One region of the Streptomyces sp. NPDC002055 genome, then DNA from elsewhere that is predicted to be linked to it. Evidence: riboswitches for the same ligand, from Rfam matches in the RefSeq annotation. Region 1 holds a riboswitch; each other region holds the start of a gene.
What was found. Region 1 has a riboswitch for cobalamin ahead of ABT112_RS29010 (ribonucleoside-diphosphate reductase subunit alpha). Riboswitches for the same ligand answer to the same signal wherever they lie in the genome.

Region 1 (4,826 bases):
TACGTCACCACCTCGGACTTCGTCCGCGGCCGGTTCGGCTCCAAGGGGCTGTCGCTGGCCGTCGCCGTGACCGGCATCCTCGCCACGATGCCGTACATCGCGCTGCAGCTGGTGGGCATCCAGGCGGTGCTGGACGTGATGGGCGTGGGCGGCGGCGAGTCGACCCACTGGTTCATCAAGGACCTGCCGCTGCTGATCGCCTTCGGTGTGCTGGCCGCGTACACCTACTCCTCGGGGCTGCGGGCGCCGGCGCTGATCGCGTTCGTCAAGGACACCCTGATCTACATCGTGATCGCCGTGGCGATCATCTACATCCCGATCAAGCTCGGCGGCTTCGACTCGATCTTCGCCAAGGCCGGTGAGGCGTTCACCCAGACCAATCCGGTGACGGACAAGCCGCGCGGATCGGTGGTGACCGGTGAGCCCGCGCAGTGGACCTACGCCACGCTGGCGCTCGGCTCGGCCCTGGCGCTGTTCATGTACCCGCACTCGATCACGGCGACGCTCTCCAGCCGGAGCCGTGAGGTGATCCGCCGCAACACCACCATCCTGCCGCTGTACTCGCTGATGCTGGGGCTGCTGGCGTTCCTCGGCTTCATGGCGATCGCCGCCGGGATCAAGGTCAAGAACGGCCAGCTGGCGATCCCGCAGCTCTTCGAGAACATGTTCCCGGACTGGTTCGCGGGCGTGGCCTTCGCGGCGATCGGGATCGGCGCGCTGGTTCCGGCGGCCATCATGTCCATCGCCGCCGCCAACCTCTTCACGCGGAACATCTACAAGGACTTCCTCAAACCGGACGCGACGCCCGCCCAGGAGACCAAGGTCTCCAAGCTCGCCTCGCTGCTGGTCAAGGTCGGCGCGCTGGCCTTCGTCCTCACCATGGACAAGACCGTGGCCATCAACTTCCAGCTGCTGGGCGGTATCTGGATCCTCCAGACGTTCCCGGCCCTGGTGGGCGGCCTGTTCACCCGGTGGTTCCACCGCTGGGCGCTGCTGGGCGGCTGGGCGGTCGGCATGATCTACGGCACTCTCGCGGCGTACGGGGTGCCGAGTCCGACCAATCCGGCACAGAAGCACTTCGGCGGCAGCGCGGACGCCATCCCGGGGATCGGTGAGATCGGTTACATCGGCCTCACCGCGTTCGTCCTCAACGCGCTGGTCACGGTGGTGCTCACCGTCGTACTGCGGGCGGTGAAGGCGCCCGACGGCATCGACGAGACCACCGCGGCCGACTACACCGCGGACGCCGGTGAGCCGGGCGTGGAGACCGAACTGCCGCCGGCCACCGCGGGGGCGCCGGGCGGGCACTGACCCCGGCCGGTATCCGGCTCGACGCGAGCCTGCGGGCCGTCGCCTCCGACACGGGGGCGGCGGCCCGTCGGCGTGTCCGGGAGCGCCGCAAGCGGGGCACGGGCGGGCGGTACGAGCAGTGCCGGGCGGGAGCCGGGCGGACAGGTCGGGCGGCCTCAGAGACGCGCCAGGAACCGGTCCCGGTCGACGATCACCCGGGTGATCTCACCGGTGGCCAGCAGCCGGCCGGCGCCGTCCTGGGCGGCCACGGTGAACCGCACCAACCGGCCGTCGAGGTAGGTGACTTCCGCGGTGGCGGTGACGGTCGCCCCCACCGGTGAAGCCTTGAGGTGGTCGACCTGGACCCGGGTGCCGACCGAGGTGCGGCCGGGCTCCAGCGCGCCCGCGAGCGCGTCGACGGTGGCGGCCTCCAGCAGGGCCAGCAGGCCGGGGGTCCCCAGGACCGGGAGGTCGCCGCTGCCGAACTCCGCGGCGGTGTCGGCCTCGCTGACGGTGCGTTCCGCGGAACCCCGCGCGCCGGTCCTCAACGTCATGCCGGACAGGCTAACCGACGCGCCGGGTGACCCCGGCGGGTGATCCGCGAGCGATCCCGAATGGGAATCCGGGCGGCCCGCGGGACGCGCTGCCCCGTCCTCCCGGGCCTCGGCGCCGTTACCACATCTGTTCCCCTGCAAAGCGCACCACCCGAACCCCTGACACAAGATGTGGTGTTGCGTGCGGACCGCGACACAAGATGTATGCTCTTGCTCGCTGTCGTCGCAGGGGAATCCGGTGCGAATCCGGAACTGTCCCGCAACGGTATGAATGCGCTGGAAATGCGCACTTCCAAGTCCGAGGACCTGCCGGCGGCCTGCCCGGATCGACCGACCCGGGCGACGATATCGTCCGGGCCTCGCGGGTTGGGCCGGTGGACGCTGCGCGGTGCGCTGCCCTGTTCCGGGGTGAGGTGTGCCCGTTCGGCGCCCGTCGTGTCCGTCCGTGCGGCCCCAGCCGAGCGAGGGAGAGCACCACGTGACCATCGCGCCCGCCGATCCGGCTTCAGCCGTCGCACCGGTGACCGAGGCCGACGGCCCCGGCACCGCGCTGCTGCGTACCCTGACCGACCTCACCGCCGATCTGCCCGCGACCGACCCGGGCCGGGTCGCCGCCGCCGCGCTCCGCGGCCGCCACGCGGGCTCCGACGAGGCCGAGTTGCGGGAGCTGGCGACCGAGGCGGCCGCCGGCCTGATCGCCGAGGACCCGGAGTACTCCCGGCTCGCCGCGCGCCTGCTCACCCGGGCGGTCGCCGACGAGGCCGCGAGCCAGGGAGCGGTCTCCTTCTCCGCCTCGGTCGCCACCGGTCACCACGAGGGTCTGATCGCCGACCGGACCGCGGAGTTCGTCCGCGCCCACGCCTCCCGGCTCGACACGCTCGTCGAGGTCGCGCTGGCCGACGGCGCCGACGACCGCTTCGGCTACTTCGGACTGCGCACGCTGCACAGCCGGTACCTGCTGCGCCACCCGATGACCCGCCAGGTCATCGAGACCCCGCAGCACTTCATGCTCCGGGTGGCCTGCGGGCTGGCGGAGGACGGTTCGGACCGCGCCGTCGACGAGGTCGCCGCGCTCTACCGGCTGATGAGCCGGCTGGACTACCTGCCGAGCTCCCCCACGCTCTTCAACTCCGGCACCCGGCACCCGCAGATGTCCTCCTGCTACCTGCTGGACTCCCCGCTGGACGAGCTCGACTCCATCTACGACCGCTACCACCAGGTCGCCCGGCTCTCGAAGCACGCGGGCGGCATCGGCCTGCCGTACAGCCGGGTCCGCTCCCGCGGCTCCCTGATCCGGGGCACCAACGGGCACTCCAACGGCATCGTGCCGTTCCTGCGCACCCTCGACTCCTCGGTCGCCGCGGTCAACCAGGGCGGCCGGCGCAAGGGCGCGGCCTGCGTCTACCTGGAGACCTGGCACGCGGACCTGGAGGAGTTCCTGGAGCTGCGCGACAACACCGGTGAGGAGGCGCGCCGCACCCACAACCTCAACCTGGCCCACTGGATCCCGGACGAGTTCATGCGCCGGGTCGAGGCCGACGCCGACTGGTCGCTGTTCTCCCCCTCCGACGTGCCGCAGCTCGTCGACCTGTGGGGCGACGAGTTCGACGCCGCGTACCGGGCGGCGGAGGCCGCCGGGCTGGCGCAGCGCTCGGTCCCGGCCCGCCAGCTGTACGCCCGGATGATGCGCACCCTCGCGCAGACCGGCAACGGCTGGATGACCTTCAAGGACGCCGCCAACCGCGCCGCCAACCAGACCGCGGAGCCCGGCCGGGTCATCCACTCCTCGAACCTGTGCACCGAGATCCTGGAGGTCACCGACGACGGGGAGACCGCCGTCTGCAACCTCGGCTCGGTGAACCTGGGCGCCCACCTGGGCACGGACGGGGAGATGGACTGGGAGCGGCTGGACGCCACGGTGCGCACGGCCGTGACCTTCCTCGACCGTGTGGTGGACATCAACTTCTACCCGACCGAGCAGGCTGCGGCGTCGAACGAGCGGTGGCGCCCGGTGGGCCTGGGCGTGATGGGCCTCCAGGACGTCTTCTTCCGGCTGAAGCTGCCCTTCGACTCCCCCGAGGCGTCCCGGCTCTCCACGCTGATCGCCGAGCGCATCATGCTGGCGGCCTACGAGGCCTCCTGCGACCTCGCCGAGCGGCACGGCCCGCACCCGGCGTGGTCGGCCACGCGCGCCTCGCGCGGCGTGCTGCACCCGGACCACTTCGGGGTGGAGCCGACCCTGCCGGAGCGCTGGGCGGCGCTGCGCGCCCGGGTCGCGGCCACCGGCATGCGCAACTCCCTGCTGCTCGCCATCGCGCCGACGGCCACCATCGCCTCGATCGCGGGCGTGTACGAGTGCATCGAGCCGCAGGTCTCCAACCTCTTCAAGCGCGAGACGCTGTCGGGTGAGTTCCTCCAGGTCAACTCCTACCTGGTGGAGGAGTTGAAGGAGCTGGGCGTGTGGGACGCCCAGACCCGGGAGGCGCTGCGGGAGTCCAACGGCTCGGTGCAGGAGCTGAACTGGATCCCGCAGGAGATCCGGTCGCTGTACCGGACGGCGTGGGAGGTCCCGCAGCGCGCACTGATCGACATGGCGGCGGCCCGTACGCCCTACCTCGACCAGAGCCAGTCGCTGAACCTCTTCATGGCCTCCCCGACCATCGGGAAGCTCAGCTCGATGTACGCCTACGCCTGGAAGAAGGGCCTGAAGACCACGTACTACCTGCGGTCGCGCCCGGCGACCCGGATCGCGCGCGCCGCGGGCGGCAGCGGAGCGGCTGCCGCGCCGATCCCCGTCCAGCAGACGGCCGAAGCGGCGGACGCCGTCGCCTGCTCCCTGGAAAACCCCGAGTCCTGCGAGGCCTGCCAGTAATGTCCACCCACACCACCGAGATCGCCGCGGACTCCACCGCCGAGAAGAACCTGCTCGACCCGGGCTTCGAACTGACCCTGCGTCCGATGCGCTACCCGGACTTCTACGAG
Region 2 (4,826 bases), on a different contig from region 1:
CTCGGGGCACGGGACCAGGCGGGGAATCCGCTGGGCGAGGGCTCCATGGAGGAGGGCTCCATGACGGAACCGGCTGCTCCGGTGACCGACCACGGCGGCGGGGTGTGGAGCATCCCGGTGCCGATCCCCGACAACCCGCTCGGCCACACCCTGGTGCACCTCCTGGACACCGGCCGCGGACCGGTTCTGATCGACACCGGCTGGGACGACCCGGCCTCCTGGGACACCCTCGTAGCCGGTCTCGCGGCGTGCGGGACGTCGGCCACCGAGCTGCACGGCGTGCTCGTCACCCATCACCACCCCGACCACCACGGGCTCTCCGGGCGGGTGCGCGAGGCGTCGGGGGCCTGGATCGCGATGCACCCCGCGGACACCCGGGTCGTGCGCCGGGTCCGCGCCGCCCGGCCCGCGCTCTGGCTCGACCACCTGATCGGGAAGCTCGAGGCGGCCGGGGCGCCGGAGGACCACCTCCGTCCGCTGCGCGCGGCCCGGTCCTCCGGCCGGGACCCGGCGCTGCCCGGCCTGCGGGCCGCACTGCCCGACCGCGCCATCGTCCCCGGCGAACTGCTCGATCTGCCGGGCCGGAGACTGCGGGCCGTCTGGACACCCGGACACACCCCGGGCCATGTCTGTCTGCACCTGGAGGAGGACCATCCGGCCGCCGGGCGGACCGGCCACGGCCGGCTGTTCTCCGGCGACCATCTGCTGCCCACCATCAGTCCGCACATCGGCCTCTACGAGGACCCCGACGCCGTCACGGCCACCGACCCGCTCGGCGACTACCTCGACTCCCTGGAGCGGGTCGGTGCCCTGGCCCCGGCCGAGGTGCTGCCCGCCCACCAGTACGCCTTCCCGGACGCGGCGGCCCGGGTGCGGCAGCTCCTGGCGCACCACGAGGCACGGCTGGCCGGGCTGCGAGATCTCCTCGGGACCCGCGCGCTCACCCCGTGGCAGCTGGCCGAGGCCATGGAGTGGAACCGGCCCTGGGAGCAGATCTCCCCCGGGTCGCGGAACATCGCCGTCTCCGAGGCGGAGGCCCATCTGCGGCGCCTGGTGACGCTGGGGAGGGCGGAGCCGGTCCCGGGCAGCGGGCCGGTGGAGTACCGGGCGGTGTGAGGGGGCGGGCGGCGGATGGTGAGAGGCGCGTGCGGGGCCGGCGGGTATTCGGACCGGTTGCGAGGTGCCCGTGGCGGCACGGCGCATCGGGCGCCCATGGGCCTCCTTGCTACGGGCCGGTAGAGTGTGCCAGTCGATACCGCATCCCTCAGGGGAAAGCCGGTGCAATTCCGGCACTGACCCGCAACCGTGAGGCGCCGCTACGGCGTCGAGTCGGAGTGCCCTGGCGGATGTGACCGGCTCCTGTCTCCGGACGGGCCGTCCCACGGCCGCGCCCGGAGGCCGGCACCGTCGAGGAATACGGAGCCGGAGCCCGGTGCCCCGCCGCGTGCGCACGCTCCCGTACGCACGGCCGCGCGGTGCGCAGCGGATCCGGCCGCGTCCGCTCACCGAAAGGCACCGCCCGATGCTGCATCACCCCGGGGAGATATCCCCGCGCCCCCGGCCGGGCGGTCTCCCCCGGCACAGCAGACTCCGTCGCGCCGCCGCGCTGACGGCCGTCTCCGCCGCCCTGTGCGTGACCGCCGCTCCGGCCGCGTTCGCCGCCGACTCTCCGAAGCCCGCGGCCCCGGCGAAGCTCCCGGCCGGGCTGTACGGCACCAAGGACCCGAAGTTCGACGCCGTCTGGCGGCAGTCGGTGGCCCTGATCGCCCAGGACACGGTGAAGGTCACGCCGGCCCCCGAGGCCGTGGACTGGCTCGCCGGCCAGCAGTGCGCCTCCGGCGGCTTCGCGGAGTTCCGCGCGGACGCCGGCAAGGAGTGCGACAAGAAGACTCCGGTGGACAGCAACGCGACCGGACTCGCGGTGCAGGCGCTGGCCGCGGTCGGCGGCCACGGCGACGCCGTGAAGAAGGCCGCGAACTGGCTGAAGTCCGTGCAGAACGAGGACGGCGGCTGGAGCTACCTCCCCGGCGGCCCGAGCGACGCCAACTCCACCTCGCTGGTGATCGGCGCGCTCGTCGCGGCGGGCGAGAAGCCGGAGGACGTCACGGCGGGCAAGAAGCCGGGAGAGAAGTCCGGCAAGAAGTCCGGCACAGCGGGCAAGTCGCCGTACGACGCGCTGCTCACCTTCCAGCTCGGCTGCGACGACAAGAAGGGCGAGCGCGGGGCGTTCGCCTTCCAGCCGGACAAGAAGGGCAAGCTCGCGCCGAACGCCGACGCGACGGCTGCCGCGGCGCTCGCCGGGCTCGGCAAGGGCCTCGTCGTGGCGGCGCCCGCGAAGGCCGCCGAGAAGGCCGAGCCGCTCGACTGCGGCTCCTCGGACGCGCAGGACACCCGCGAGCCGGACGAGGCGGCCGGCGCCGGCGCCGCGTACCTCGCGGAGACCCTGCGGAAGAGCGACGGGCACCTGTCCACGCTCGCCCCGGGTGCCGACAAGCCCACGCCGGACTTCGCCAACACGGCGGACGCGGTGACGGCCCTGGCGGCCGGCGGCCACCAGGACGCGGCACGCGCCTCGCTGACCTGGCTGGAGCACCACGCGAAGGCCTGGTCGAAGGACAACCCGGCGGGCCTGGGGGCGCTGGTCCTCGCCGCCCACGCGACCGGCGCCGACCCGCGGGACTTCGGCGGGCAGGACCTGGTGCGGCAACTGAACGCCACCGGCCCGAAGCCGGCGGCGCAGGCCCCGGCAGAGGGCGGCGACGCGCAGGACACCAAGGAGGAGGGGAACGGTTCGGGCGGTATGTCGACGGCCTGGACGGTCGGCGCGTTCCTGGTCGCGGGCATCGGGATCGGCTTCCTGATCAGCGGCCGCAAGAAGAAGGCCTAGACGATGGTGGTGGGCGTGCGCGGTCCGGCGGACCGGGGCGAGAACGGGACGGTGCCGGGGATCGGGGACGAACACGGATCCGGGCTCGCGTCCAGGCTCGCGTCCGGACTCGCATCCGGACTCGGCTGTGAGCACCGGCCGGGATTCCGGGCTCTGTTCCGGATGTGGTTCCGGTCGTCGTTCCGGGATTCGCTCCGGGATTCGTTCCGGCCGCGGTCCGGCCGGCCGGCTCCGGCCCGGGGCGTGACGGCTGTCGCGACCGTCGCGACCGTCGTGGCCGGGGCCGTGCTCGCCGTCCTCGGCGCCGCGCCCGCCCACGCCCAGGGCTACCGCTACTGGTCGTTCTGGGACCGGAAGGGCGAGAGCTGGGTGTACGCCACCCAGGGCCCGGCCACCGAGCGCCCCGCGGACGGCGAGGTGCGCGGCTTCCGCTTCGCCGTCAGCGCGGATTCCAAGGATGCCGAACAGCCGCGCGGCTCCGCCCGCTTCGGCACCCTCTGCGCCGATACCTCCGCCAAGGCGGGCAGCAAGCGCGTCGCGGTCGTGCTGGACTTCGGCACGGCCGCGGACGCGCCCGACGGCGAGCGCCCGCCGGCCCCCCGTACGGAGTGCGCGAGCGTCCCGGAGGACGCGACGTCCGCGGAGGTGCTGGCCGCGGTGGCGAAGCCGCTCCGGTACGACTCCGGCGCCCTGCTCTGCGCCGTCTCCGGCTATCCGAAGAAGGGCTGCGGCGAACAGGTCGCCGACGGCGGGGGCAGGGGCGGCAAGCGCGGCTCCGCCGAGGAGTCCGTGTCCGCGGGCTCCCCGTCCTCGTCGGAGGCGGACGGCGGTGACGACGGCCCGTCCGTCGGGCTGATCGCCGGCCTCGCCGCCGTACTGGCCCTCGGTGCCGCCGGCGGGTGGCAGGCCCGTCGCCGCCGCGGATGAGTAGCGAGCACGGCCGGGCACCCGCACGGGCCCCGGAGACGGACACCCGGACCGCCGCACCGGCACAGCGGTCCCGCACCGGGTGGCGGGTCCGGACAACGCTGCTCCCCAAGGGCGGGCGGGCTCCGGAAGCGACGCGCAGCAACGCCCTGCACGCCGGGGCGTGGTGGCTGTGGGCCCTCGGGCTGGCCACCGCCGCGTCCCGGACCACCAACCTGCTGCTGCTGGGGCTGCTCGTGGCCGTCGCGGGCTATGTCGTCGCCGTGCGCCGCACGGACGCGCCCTGGGCCCGCAGTTACCGCGCCTTCCTGCTGCTCGGCCTGTCGGTGGTGGTGATCCGGCTGGTCTTCTCGGTGATCCTCGGCTCGCCGATCCCGGGCAGCACGACCCTGGTCACGCTGCCCGAAGTGCCGCTGCCCGACTGGGCGCAGGGGGTGCGGATCGGCGGCCGGGTCACGCTGGAGTCCCTGGTCTTCGCGTTCTACGACGGGCTGAAGCTGGCCGCGCTCCTCGCCTGCCTCGGCGCGGCGAACGCCCTCGCCAACCCCGCCCGGCTGCTCAAATCCCTCCCCGGCGCGCTGTACGAGGTGGGCGTCGCGGTGGTGGTCGCCATGACGTTCGCCCCGAACCTCGTCGCGGACGTGGTGCGGCTGCGGGCCGCCCGCCGGCTGCGCGGGCGCCCCGACAAGGGGATCAAGGCGGTGCTGCAGATCGGGCTGCCGGTGCTGGAGGGCGCACTGGAGCGCTCGGTGGCGCTGGCGGCCACCATGGACGCCCGCGGCTACGGGCGCACGGCACAGGTCCCGCCCGCCGTCCGGCACACCACGACCGCCCTCACGCTGGGCGGGCTGCTCGGCGTCTGCGCCGGTACGTACGGCCTGCTGGCCGCCGAGGGCGCCGGGTTCGGCCTGCCGTTGCTGCTGGTGGGGGTCGCGGCGGCGCTCGCCGGACTGCGGCTGGGCGGCCGCCGGTCGGTGCGCAGCCGCTACCGCCCGGATGTCTGGGGGGTGCG
Region 3 (4,826 bases), on a different contig from region 1:
TCGAGGAGGATGCGGCCCGCCGTGGGCCGCAGCGTGCCGTAGACACACCGCAGCAGGGTCGTCTTGCCGCTGCCGTTGGGGCCCACGAGGCCGACGGTCTCCCCCGGCCGGGCCTCGATGTCGACGGAGTCCAGGATCGGACGCCCGTCGGGGGCGCCGTCGACGCGGAAGGAGACGGCCTCGGCCCGCAGTTCCGCGGGCGCCGGAGTCCGGGCGCTCATCCGGTGATCCCTTCGGTACGGGAGCTGCGGCGCAGCAGCCACAGGAAGCAGGGGCCGCCGGCCAGGGCGGTGAGCACGCCCACGGGGACCTCGGCCGGGGCGGCGACGGTCCGGGCCAGCAGATCGGCGAAGATCAGGAAGGCGGCGCCACCGAGGGCCGACACCGGGAGCAGGGCGCGGTGTCCGGCCCCGACGGCCATCCGGGCGGCGTGCGGCACCACCAGGCCGACGAAGCCGATGGCTCCGCTGACGGCCACGAGCACCCCGGTGACCAGCGAGGCGAGGACGAACACGGCCGCCCGGAACCGTCCGGTGTCCAGACCGAGGACGGTGGCCCCCTCCTCGCCGACGAGCAGCAGGTCGAGCGGCCGGGCGAGGGCCATCAGCACGGCGGTGCCGACGGCGAGGGCGACCGCGGGCAGGAGCAGTGCGTCCCAGCGGGCGCCGCCGAGACCGCCGAGGGTCCAGAACAGCACGGCCCGCAGGTGTTCGGCCTCGGCGGCGGTGACGAGCACCAGGCTGGTGAGGGCGGAGAGGATGTACTGCACGGCCACCCCGGCCAGGACCAGCCGGCCGGTGGTCATCGTCCCGCCGCGGCGGGCCATGGCGTAGACGGCGACGAGAGCGCCGAGCGATCCCACGAAGGCACCGGCCGGCAGGGCGAAGGAGGTTGCTCCCGCGCCGAGACCGAGCACCACCACGAGGACCGCGCCGGTCGAGGCGCCCGAGGAGATGCCGAGGAGGAAGGGGTCGGCCACCGGGTTGCGGACCAGGGCCTGGAGGACGGTCCCGACGACGGCGAGTCCGGCGCCGACGACAGCGCCGAGCAGGACCCGCGGCAGCCGGACGTCACGCACTATCGTGGTGAACGGACCGGCCCCGGTGTCCCCGGCGAGGATGCGCAGCACGTCGCCGGCGGGGATCCGGACGGGTCCCAGGGCGAGCCCGGCGACCGCCGCCACGGCGAACACGGCCGCGAGCCCGGCGAGGACGAGGGAGCAGCGGAGCCGGCCCGCCGGGGTGCGCGGTATTCGGCGGAGCACCGGACTAGCCGCCGTGTCCGGGGTGGAGCTGCCGGGCCAGTGAGTCGACCGCCTCGGGCACCCGCACGCCGAGCACGGCGGAGGACAGTGGCAGCACCGCGAAGCGCTTGTTCCTGATCGCCGGGACGTCGGCCAGCGCCGGGTCCCGGAGCAGCCGCTTCTTCTTGGCCGCCACCGGGGTGCCGCCGTAGTCGTAGATCACGATCACTTCGGGACGCCGCTGGACGACCTTCTCCCAGGAGACGTCGCCGAAGGTGCGGTCGAGGTCGGCGAAGACGTTCCGGCCGCCGGCGAGGCGGACGATCTCGTTGCCGATGCCCTTGCCGCCCGCGGTGAACGCCGCGCTGTCGCCGCTGTCGTAGACCAGGACGGACGGCCGGTCAGCGCCCTTCAACCGCTTGGCCGTGGCCGCGAGTTGCCGGTCCTGGCGGGCCAGGAGGGCGTCGGCCCGCTCGGGGACGCCGAAGGTGCGCGCGGTCTCGCGGATCTCCTGCCGCAGCCGGTCCACCCGCACCGGACCGCGGCCGCAGCTCTCGATGTTGAGCCGGGTGTGCACCCCGCTCTTCTCCAGCGAAGCGCGGTCCCGGCCCTCGCTCTTGTCGAAGGCGCTGGTGTAGCCGCCGTAGACGAAGTCGGGCCCGGCGGCGATCAGCTTCTCGTACGAGGGGTACTTGTCGGACAGGACGTCGACGCCCCGGTAGGCGTCCCGGAAGCGGGGCAGCACCCGGTCGTCGAGGTAGGCGGTGCCGGCCAGCCGCTTCTCCAGGCCCAGGGCGAGCATGACCTCGGTGGCGTGCTGGTTCAGGGTGACGGCCCGCTTCGGCGGAGCGGTGAACGTGGTCTTCACACCGCAGTTGGTGACGGTGTACGGGAAGCCCTTCGCGGCGGCGGGACGGCCGTCGGCGGGCGGGTCGTCCGTGGGCGCGAGGCCGCAGCCGGTGAGCGGGAGCAGCAGCAGGGCCGCCGTGATGGTCCGGACGCGCAGTGACCCCGGGAACCGGGACATGGGCATGCCTCCTCCGGGGGATCCGCGTCCCCTGGTCGGTGCTGAAGGCGGCAGTCCGGTGTCTGACTCCCGGGGAGCGGCCCGTCCCGGCGCGGTGCGCCGTGCGGCACACCACCGTTCGAAGCGGCTTCCCGGTCACAGTGGCGGGACCGTGCCGGAGTCGCACCGGCTTCCCTGGTTCCGCCGCCTCGTGAACACCCGCATTCTGTCAGAGCGCGATCAGCCCGCCCAGGGCGCGGGCCCGTGACCTGCGCCGCTCGTCGCCCTGCGGGAACCGCGCCCGTGGGGGACGGCGCCCGCCCGGGACGCGGCAGGCCGGAGCGGCCGCTGTTCTCCGCCGCCCGGTGCCGACAGGGTGTTCCGGTACCGAGCGGGGTTGTGCGGGCCGGGCCGGCACCGCCTACGCTGAACGGTCTGCGACCACCGGGAATGCGGGGCCCACGGATGAACCACGGCCGGACCTCACCTCGTACGGCGCCCTTGGCGGACGGCTTCGTCAACGGCGGTGTCTCCTTCTGGTACCGGGACGGCGGCCCGCCCGGGCGCCGGCCCGCGCTGCCCGGGGACCGCGACTACGACGTGGCGATCGTCGGCGGCGGCTACACCGGTCTGTGGACGGCGTACTACCTCGCCCGGGACCGGCCCGGTCTGCGGATCGCCGTGCTGGAGCGGGAGTTCGCGGGATTCGGCGCCTCCGGACGGAACGGCGGCTGGCTCTACCACGGCTTCGCCGGGGCCCGGGAGCGTTACGCCGCGCAGCACGGCCGGCCCGCGGTGCGGGAGATGCAGCGCACCCTGTTCCGGTCCGTCGACGAGGTGATCTCGGTGGCGCACGCCGAGGGCATCGACGCGGGCATCCACAAGGGCGGCATGCTGCGCGTCGCGGTCGGCCCCGCGCAGCAGGCGCGACTGCTGGCCGCTGTCGAGGACCAGCGCGCCTGGGGCTTCACGGAGGCGGACCTGCGGCTGCTCGACGCGACGGAACGGGCGGAGCGGGTGCCGGTGGCGGGGGCGTCCGCGGCCGCCTGGACACCGCACGCCGCCGCCGTCCAGCCCGCGGCGCTGGCGTCGGGGCTGGCCCGGGCGGTGGCCGCCCGCGGAGTCGACATCCTGGAGGGCACCACGGTCACCGAGATCCTCCCCCGCAACGCCGGAGGGCGGGCCACCGCCCGCACCGACCGGGGCAGGGTGACCGCCGACTATGTCATCCGGGCGACGGAGGGGTTCAGCGCGAGCATCACCGGGCTGCGCCGTCAGTGGCTGCCGATGAACAGCTCGATGATCGTCACCGAGCCGCTGTCCGACGCGGTGTGGGAGCGGATCGGCTGGCGGAACCGGGAGGTGCTCGGCGACACGGCCCACGCCTACATCTACGCCCAGCGCACGGCGGACGGCCGGATCGCCCTCGGCGGCCGGGGAGTTCCGTACCGCTTCGGTTCGCGCACGGACACCGGGGGCGTCACCCGGCCGCAGACCGTGGACGCCCTGTGGCGCGCGCTCGTCAGGCTCTTCCCGCCCGCCGCGGACTCCGCCGTGGAGCACGCGTGGTGCGGTGTCCTCGGCGTGCCGCGCGACTGGTGCTCCACGGTCCGGCTGGACCACACCACCGGTCTGGGGTGGGCTGGCGGCTATGTGGGCAGTGGGGTGACGACGTCCAACCTGGCGGGCCGTACGCTGCGGGACCTCCTGCTGCGGCAGGACACCGACCTGACCGCGCTGCCCTGGGTCGGGCGGCAGGTGCGGCCCTGGGAGCCGGAGCCGCTGCGGTGGGCGGGGGTTCATCTGATCCACGCCCTGTTCCGGGCCGCGGACCGGCGGGAGAGCGCCGGCCTGCCGCACACCTCGGCGTTCGCCCGGCTGGCGGGGGTCATTTCGGGGCGGTGAGCGGCGCCGGGCGGGGGCCGCTCGTCCCCGCCGTCGGCCCATCGCCCCGGCCTCTTCTCCTGAACTTCTCCTGAACTTCTCCTGAACGGCGGCCGCCTGGAGGGCCGTTCAGGAGAAGGGGTTCCCCGTGACGCCGCCCCCGACAGCGCCCCGGCCCTCCACAGGGCATCTCCCCCTCCGCCGGCACCCGTTCACCCGACGGAGACCAGCACCGGACCCCCGTGGGCCACGGCCCGTTCGCGCCATGCCGCGGAGAGCCGCACCGGCCGCCCGGGCACGGCGGGACCCCAGACGCGCTGCCGGTGCAGGATCCGGCCGTCCTGCCGGACGATCAGCCGCGGCCGGACGAGCGGTTCCGCCGGTTCCAGGCTGAACCTCCCGGGCGCGGCAAGGGAGTTCGCCGGGCCGATCCGGTCGGGGGCAACCCAGGCCAGCGGTGCTTCGGCCAGCACGGGCACCCGGGTGGGCGGCCATCCCCCGTCGGCCAGGTGGCGGAGCACGGGCTCCGCGACGAGCGCGCCGTCCCGGGCGGCGGTACCGGCGGACTCGCCGGGGCGCAGCAGGGTGCCCACCGCGAAGACCCCGGGTTCGGAGGTGCGGAACGCGGTGTCGGCGGACGGCCCGCGGGAGCCGGGGGCGAGGGGGATGCCGCCGGTCCGGGCCAGTTCGTGG
Region 4 (4,826 bases), on a different contig from region 1:
GCGCAGCGTGGACCGGAGGCGGACGCGGGTCCGGGACGACGTGACCGTGCGCAGGATCGGTTCCAGCCGGAGGAGCGGCGCTTCGGCGTCCCGCCACGCCCCGAGCTGCACCAAGGCGGTCAGCTCCGCGAGCACGTTGCCGAACTCCCGGCGGCCCCCGCCTCCCCGGGAGCCTTCCGAACTCCGCTGAAGGTGCGGCAGCGCCGCGCGCGGGTCCCCGAGGCTCAGCAGCGCCTCGCCGGTGTGCAGCTCCACTTCGGTTCTGTCGATCCACCACGTGAACGCGGGGTCGTTGGCTTGTATCGAGTCCTGGAGACCCCCTGTGGCCCGCTCCAGGGCGTCCAGCGCCCGGCGCTTCTCTCCGGCCTGCGCAAGGCTCCGTGCGCGCCGAACGCGAGCCATGAGCGCCACACGGCCGGGTACCTCACGGCCGGTCAGCATCTCGTCCGTGATCGCCACGGCCTCACCGGCACGGCCGGTGTGCACGTCGACCATGGCGATCATGTCCAGGATGAACCACTCCAGCGGGGCGTCACCGGCGAGGCGGGCCAGGGTGTGCGCCTCCGCGAGCGTGGCGCGCGCCTCGTGGAACCGGGCCGCGTCGTGCAGCAGCCACCCGGCCACTTCCCCGATCTCCGCCACCTGTGCGAGGTGCTGCTTGTCGTCACCGGTGATCCTGCCCCGTTCGGCCTCCCACACCTGCGCGGCGGCGTCCGCCACGTGGTCCCCACCGTGGCGGTTGTCGTGCGCGAGCAGCCACCCCACGGCGTCCTGCACGTAGGTGTCCGGCGCACGGTCGGCGCAGACCTGTGGCTCGGCTTCGCCCCGGGCCCGCGCGGCTTCCCGCTCCAGGCCGTCCAGTGGCACCGCGAGCACCTGCGCGAGCGGTGGTAACCAAGCGTCCGGGATGTGCCCGCCGCGCTCCCACCGGGAAACCTCATGACGCGTCAAGGTGGTGATCCCGGCAGTGACGCACAACCGGAGCGCCAGCGAGCGCTGCGAGAGACCCGCGCGCTTGCGCAGGCCCGCCAGATGGGCGCCGAACCGGGCGCGTCTCGCTTGGTCGTTCATGCAGTGCCTCCCTGCGACCAAGCTACTCGTCCTGGCCCCTCCCCCTGGCCTCCCGTGCGGCCCCTCCCCTCGATCGGGAACGCCGGTTACCTGAACGCACAGCGCCCCGGCGACCGTGCGAGCCGGAGTGGCCCCGTCACGCAAGCAACAGATGTCCGAAGTCGGCCAGCACCTCGCGCACCTCCGGCACGTCCTCGAACTCCTTCAGGCGGCGCAGCACCGTTCGGGCCCGCTCCGCCGTGCGCTCCGACGTCAGATCGCCGGACGTGTCGATGACCCGACGCGCTTCGTCGGCGGCTTGCTCGGGCTCGTTGGCGTCGGCCAGCGCCACCGCCAGCCACGAGCGGTACAGCGCCATCTCCCGGGCGTGGGTGGCGTCGTAGCGCCCCAGCACGTCCCGCAGCAGTGGCACCGCGCGCAGCGGGCGGTGCAACTCGGTGAACACCCGGGCGTCCATGACCTCCAGTTCTTCGCGGCTCACCCAGTACGCCCAGGTGGGCGCCGGGGCGCCGTCCGTGGTGTCCAGGGCGGCGTGTGCCTCCCCGAGTGCCCGGAGAGCCGGTCGGTGTTCTCCCACGCGGGTGTGCGCCCACGCCACGCGGTCCAGGAACAGAGCGCGCGTCGCGGCCGGGGCGTCCGGTCCGGCCTCCGCCACCGCCGCCTTCGCCAGCTCCAGGCCCTCGCGTTCCCGGCCGCTGTTCGACAGGTGATAGCCGAGACTGCCCGCGAGCTGCGCCACGAGCACCGCGTCCCCGGCCTGCCGGGCCGCGGAGATTCCCAGCCGGTAGGCCCGTTCCGCGTCCGCGCCGCGCCCGGCGTCGGAGGCGATCCAACCTGCGATCTGCCCCAACTCCCCGATCCGGACCAACAGGCCCCGTCCGGTGTCCTCGGAGTGGTGGGACTCACGGAACAGGCGCACCGCGGCACGCAGCTCCCGGAAGGCAGGCACGATCAGGTCTCCCCCGGACAGCATGTCGTCGGCCAACCGGAGGCCGTGCACGCGGGCGGCCAAACCGTCCACGGCGGCGGTACCGACCCGGCGCCCGCAGGGACCGGACCGCTCCAGTGCGTCCCCGTCGGGCAACAGATCTGCCAGGGTGGCCGCGACCCCGGGAAGGGCGGCCCGGGCGTCGCCCCGGGCGTATGCGGCGGCCTGTTCGAGCTCATACAGCGGCACACCGAGTACCTGAGCGAAGGCGGGAAGCCACACGTCCGGAATCCGCACACCGCGCTCCCACCGGGAGACCTCGTTCCGGGTGATCGACTGGGCGCCGGAGACAGCGCACAGCGTCGCGGCGAACCGGCGCTGCGAGTGACCGGAGTGCCGCCGCAGTCCGGCGAGGTAGGCGCCGAACTCCCGCCGCCGGTCAGTGCTCGTCATTCCGGCCCCCTTCCGCATTCCGTATCCATGGTGGCCCCTCCCTGGCCCCCTGGTTGGCTCCTCCGCACGATCGAGCAGACCGGTTTCCTGAACGCACAGCGCCCCGGCGGCCGTGCGACCGGCCCGGGGCCCGGCCGATCCGAGAGAGCAACCGACATGCCGCAACCCACGACTCAGGCGCGCCCGACCGGCTGCCCCGGGTACAGCGAGACCCTGCCGCGCGAGCCCGTGAGCGCCGCGGCCGCCCGGCGCCTGGTGCGCGTCGCACTCGCCGCCTGGGGACTGGACGAGTTGTCCGACGACGGCGCCCTGATCGTCTCCGAGCTGGTGTCCAACGCCGTCCGGCACGCGCGCAGAGAATCCATCCGGGTCGTCGTCGACCGCCCCGAAGCGCGGCGCGTGCGGATCGGCGTCGTGGACTTCTCCCCGGCCTGTCCAGTGCGCGGAAACCCCAGCGCCACGGATGAGAACGGGCGCGGCCTCGCGCTCGTGGGGGAGTTGGCGGAGGTCTGGGGGACCGACCCGCTGCCGTGGGGCAAGCGGGTGTGGGCCGAGTGCGCTCTCAACGTCGACTGACTCCGGCCCGTGGACGGCGTCGGGCCGGAGACCGCGGGCGCCGGTCCGGCATGTGAACGGTGCTGACCACGGCGCCGGACGGGGCTAGGGTGGCCGGTGCAGCTGGTTCGCCGTGTCCGCCAGGCAGGGCGTCGCAAGAGGGAACCCGGTGGAATTCCGGGACTGCCCCGCAGCGGTGAGTGGGAACGACCGCCGTCATACGCACTGGGTCCGACGGGCCTGGGAAGCGACGGCCAGTAGGGGTCTGCCCGGCAGACGTGCCCGCGAGTCCGAAGACCTGCCCGTTGCCCGTGCGCCCACCCGGCGCGCGGAGATCCCGGTGACCTCGAGGGCGGGTCGGCGCACGGAAGCAGGCGGGTACCGCGGCAGCACCGCGTACGGCCTGTCCTCCGGTCGTCCCTTCGCGCCCTCGGCCCGTGCCGGGGTTCTCAGGAGCACACTCGCGAAGGAGAGTTCTGTGACCAGCACATCCGCAGCCGCGCCCGCACGGGCCACCGTGCACGGCTACCCGCGACAGGGCCCGGACCGGGAGCTGAAGAAGGCCGTCGAGGGCTACTGGAAGGGCACGGTCACCGCCGGCGCCCTGCACGACACCGCGGCCGGGCTGCGCCGTTCCCAGTGGCGGCAGCTCGCCGAGGCGGGCCTGGACGAGGTCCCCACCGGCGGCTTCTCGTACTACGACCACGTCCTGGACACCAGCGTCATGGTCGGCGCGATTCCCGCCCGGCACCGCGCGGCCGTCGAGGCCGACGCGCTGGACGGCTACTTCGCGATGGCGCGCGGCACTCAGGACGTCGCGCCGCTGGAGATGACCAAGTGGTTCGACACCAACTACCACTACCTGGTGCCGGAGCTGGGCCCGGACACGGTGTTCACCGCCGACCCCGGCAAGCAGACGGCCGAGCTGCGGGAGGCCCAGGCTCTCGGTCTCGCCGCCCGTCCGGTGCTCGTCGGGCCGGTCACCTATCTGCTGCTGGCCAAGCCCGGGCCGGAGGTGCCGGACGACTTCGATCCGCTCACCCTGCTGGACCGGCTGCTCCCGGTCTACGCCGAGGTGCTCGCCGCGCTGCGGGCCGCCGGGGCGGAGTGGGTCCAGCTGGACGAGCCCGCCCTGGCCCAGGACCGCACCCCGGCCGAGCTGAACGCCGCCGCCCGCGCCTACCGGGAGCTCGGCGGCGCGACGGACCGGCCGAAGCTGCTGGTGGCCTCGTACTTCGACCGGCTGGGCGAGGCGCTTCCGGTGCTCGCCAAGGCACCGGTCGAGGGGCTGGCCCTGGACTTCACCGGCACCGCCGCCGGCAACCTGGAGGAGCTGGCGGCGGTCGGCGGACTGCCCGGCAAGCGGCTGGTGGCCGGTGTGGTGAACGGCCGCAATGTGTGGATCAACGACCTCGGGGCGTCCCTGACGACACTGGGCACCCTGCTCGGCCTCGCCGGCCGGGTGGACGTCGCGTCCTCCTGCTCGCTGCTGCACGTGCCGCTGGACGCCGCGGCCGAGCGGGACATCGATCCGCAGATCGCCCGCTGGCTCGCCTTCGCCCGGCAGAAGACCGCCGAGATCGTCACCCTGGCCCGCGGGCTGACGCACGGCACCGGCGCCATCACCGCCGAGCTCGCCGCCAACCGTGCGGACCTGGCCTCCCGCACCGGCTCGCCCCTCACCCACGACCCGGCGGTGCGCGCCCGCGCCGCGGCGGTCACGGATGCCGACGGCCGGCGGTCGGCGTCGTACCCGGAGCGCTCGGCCGCCCAACGGGCCCATCTGGGGCTGCCGTTGCTGCCGACCACCACCATCGGC

Region 2: another riboswitch for cobalamin. It lies ahead of ABT112_RS16430 (SCO2321 family membrane protein); the one in region 1 lies ahead of ABT112_RS29010 (ribonucleoside-diphosphate reductase subunit alpha).
Region 3: another riboswitch for cobalamin. It lies ahead of ABT112_RS24610 (ABC transporter substrate-binding protein); the one in region 1 lies ahead of ABT112_RS29010 (ribonucleoside-diphosphate reductase subunit alpha).
Region 4: another riboswitch for cobalamin. It lies ahead of metE (5-methyltetrahydropteroyltriglutamate--homocysteine S-methyltransferase); the one in region 1 lies ahead of ABT112_RS29010 (ribonucleoside-diphosphate reductase subunit alpha).

What each region holds. Positions count from the first base shown of each region.
Region 1 covers NZ_JBEOXS010000064.1:875-5,700, forward strand. The annotation lists gene mctP (monocarboxylate uptake permease MctP) at 1-1,311, shown strand, start outside; gene ABT112_RS29005 (thioesterase family protein) at 1,467-1,844, opposite strand; cobalamin riboswitch at 2,049-2,172, shown strand; gene ABT112_RS29010 (ribonucleoside-diphosphate reductase subunit alpha) at 2,323-4,716, shown strand; gene ABT112_RS29015 (ribonucleotide-diphosphate reductase subunit beta) at 4,716-4,826, shown strand, end outside.
Region 2 covers NZ_JBEOXS010000023.1:9,448-14,273, forward strand. The annotation lists gene ABT112_RS16425 (Strvi_7410 family MBL fold metallo-hydrolase) at 61-1,116, shown strand; adenosylcobalamin-variant (AdoCbl-variant) riboswitch at 1,254-1,348, shown strand; gene ABT112_RS16430 (SCO2321 family membrane protein) at 1,523-2,887, shown strand; gene ABT112_RS16435 (SCO2322 family protein) at 3,131-3,814, shown strand; gene ABT112_RS16440 (CbiQ family ECF transporter T component) at 3,811-4,826, shown strand, end outside.
Region 3 covers NZ_JBEOXS010000044.1:4,926-9,751, reverse strand. The annotation lists gene ABT112_RS24620 (ABC transporter ATP-binding protein) at 1-221, opposite strand, end outside; gene ABT112_RS24615 (FecCD family ABC transporter permease) at 218-1,192, opposite strand; gene ABT112_RS24610 (ABC transporter substrate-binding protein) at 1,269-2,270, opposite strand; cobalamin riboswitch at 2,307-2,484, opposite strand; gene ABT112_RS24605 (NAD(P)/FAD-dependent oxidoreductase) at 2,715-4,154, shown strand; gene ABT112_RS24600 (NAD(P)/FAD-dependent oxidoreductase) at 4,346-4,826, opposite strand, start outside.
Region 4 covers NZ_JBEOXS010000044.1:50,944-55,769, reverse strand. The annotation lists gene ABT112_RS24820 (helix-turn-helix domain-containing protein) at 1-1,071, opposite strand, end outside; gene ABT112_RS24815 (helix-turn-helix domain-containing protein) at 1,208-2,452, opposite strand; gene ABT112_RS24810 (ATP-binding protein) at 2,609-3,028, shown strand; cobalamin riboswitch at 3,128-3,315, shown strand; gene metE (5-methyltetrahydropteroyltriglutamate--homocysteine S-methyltransferase) at 3,486-4,826, shown strand, end outside.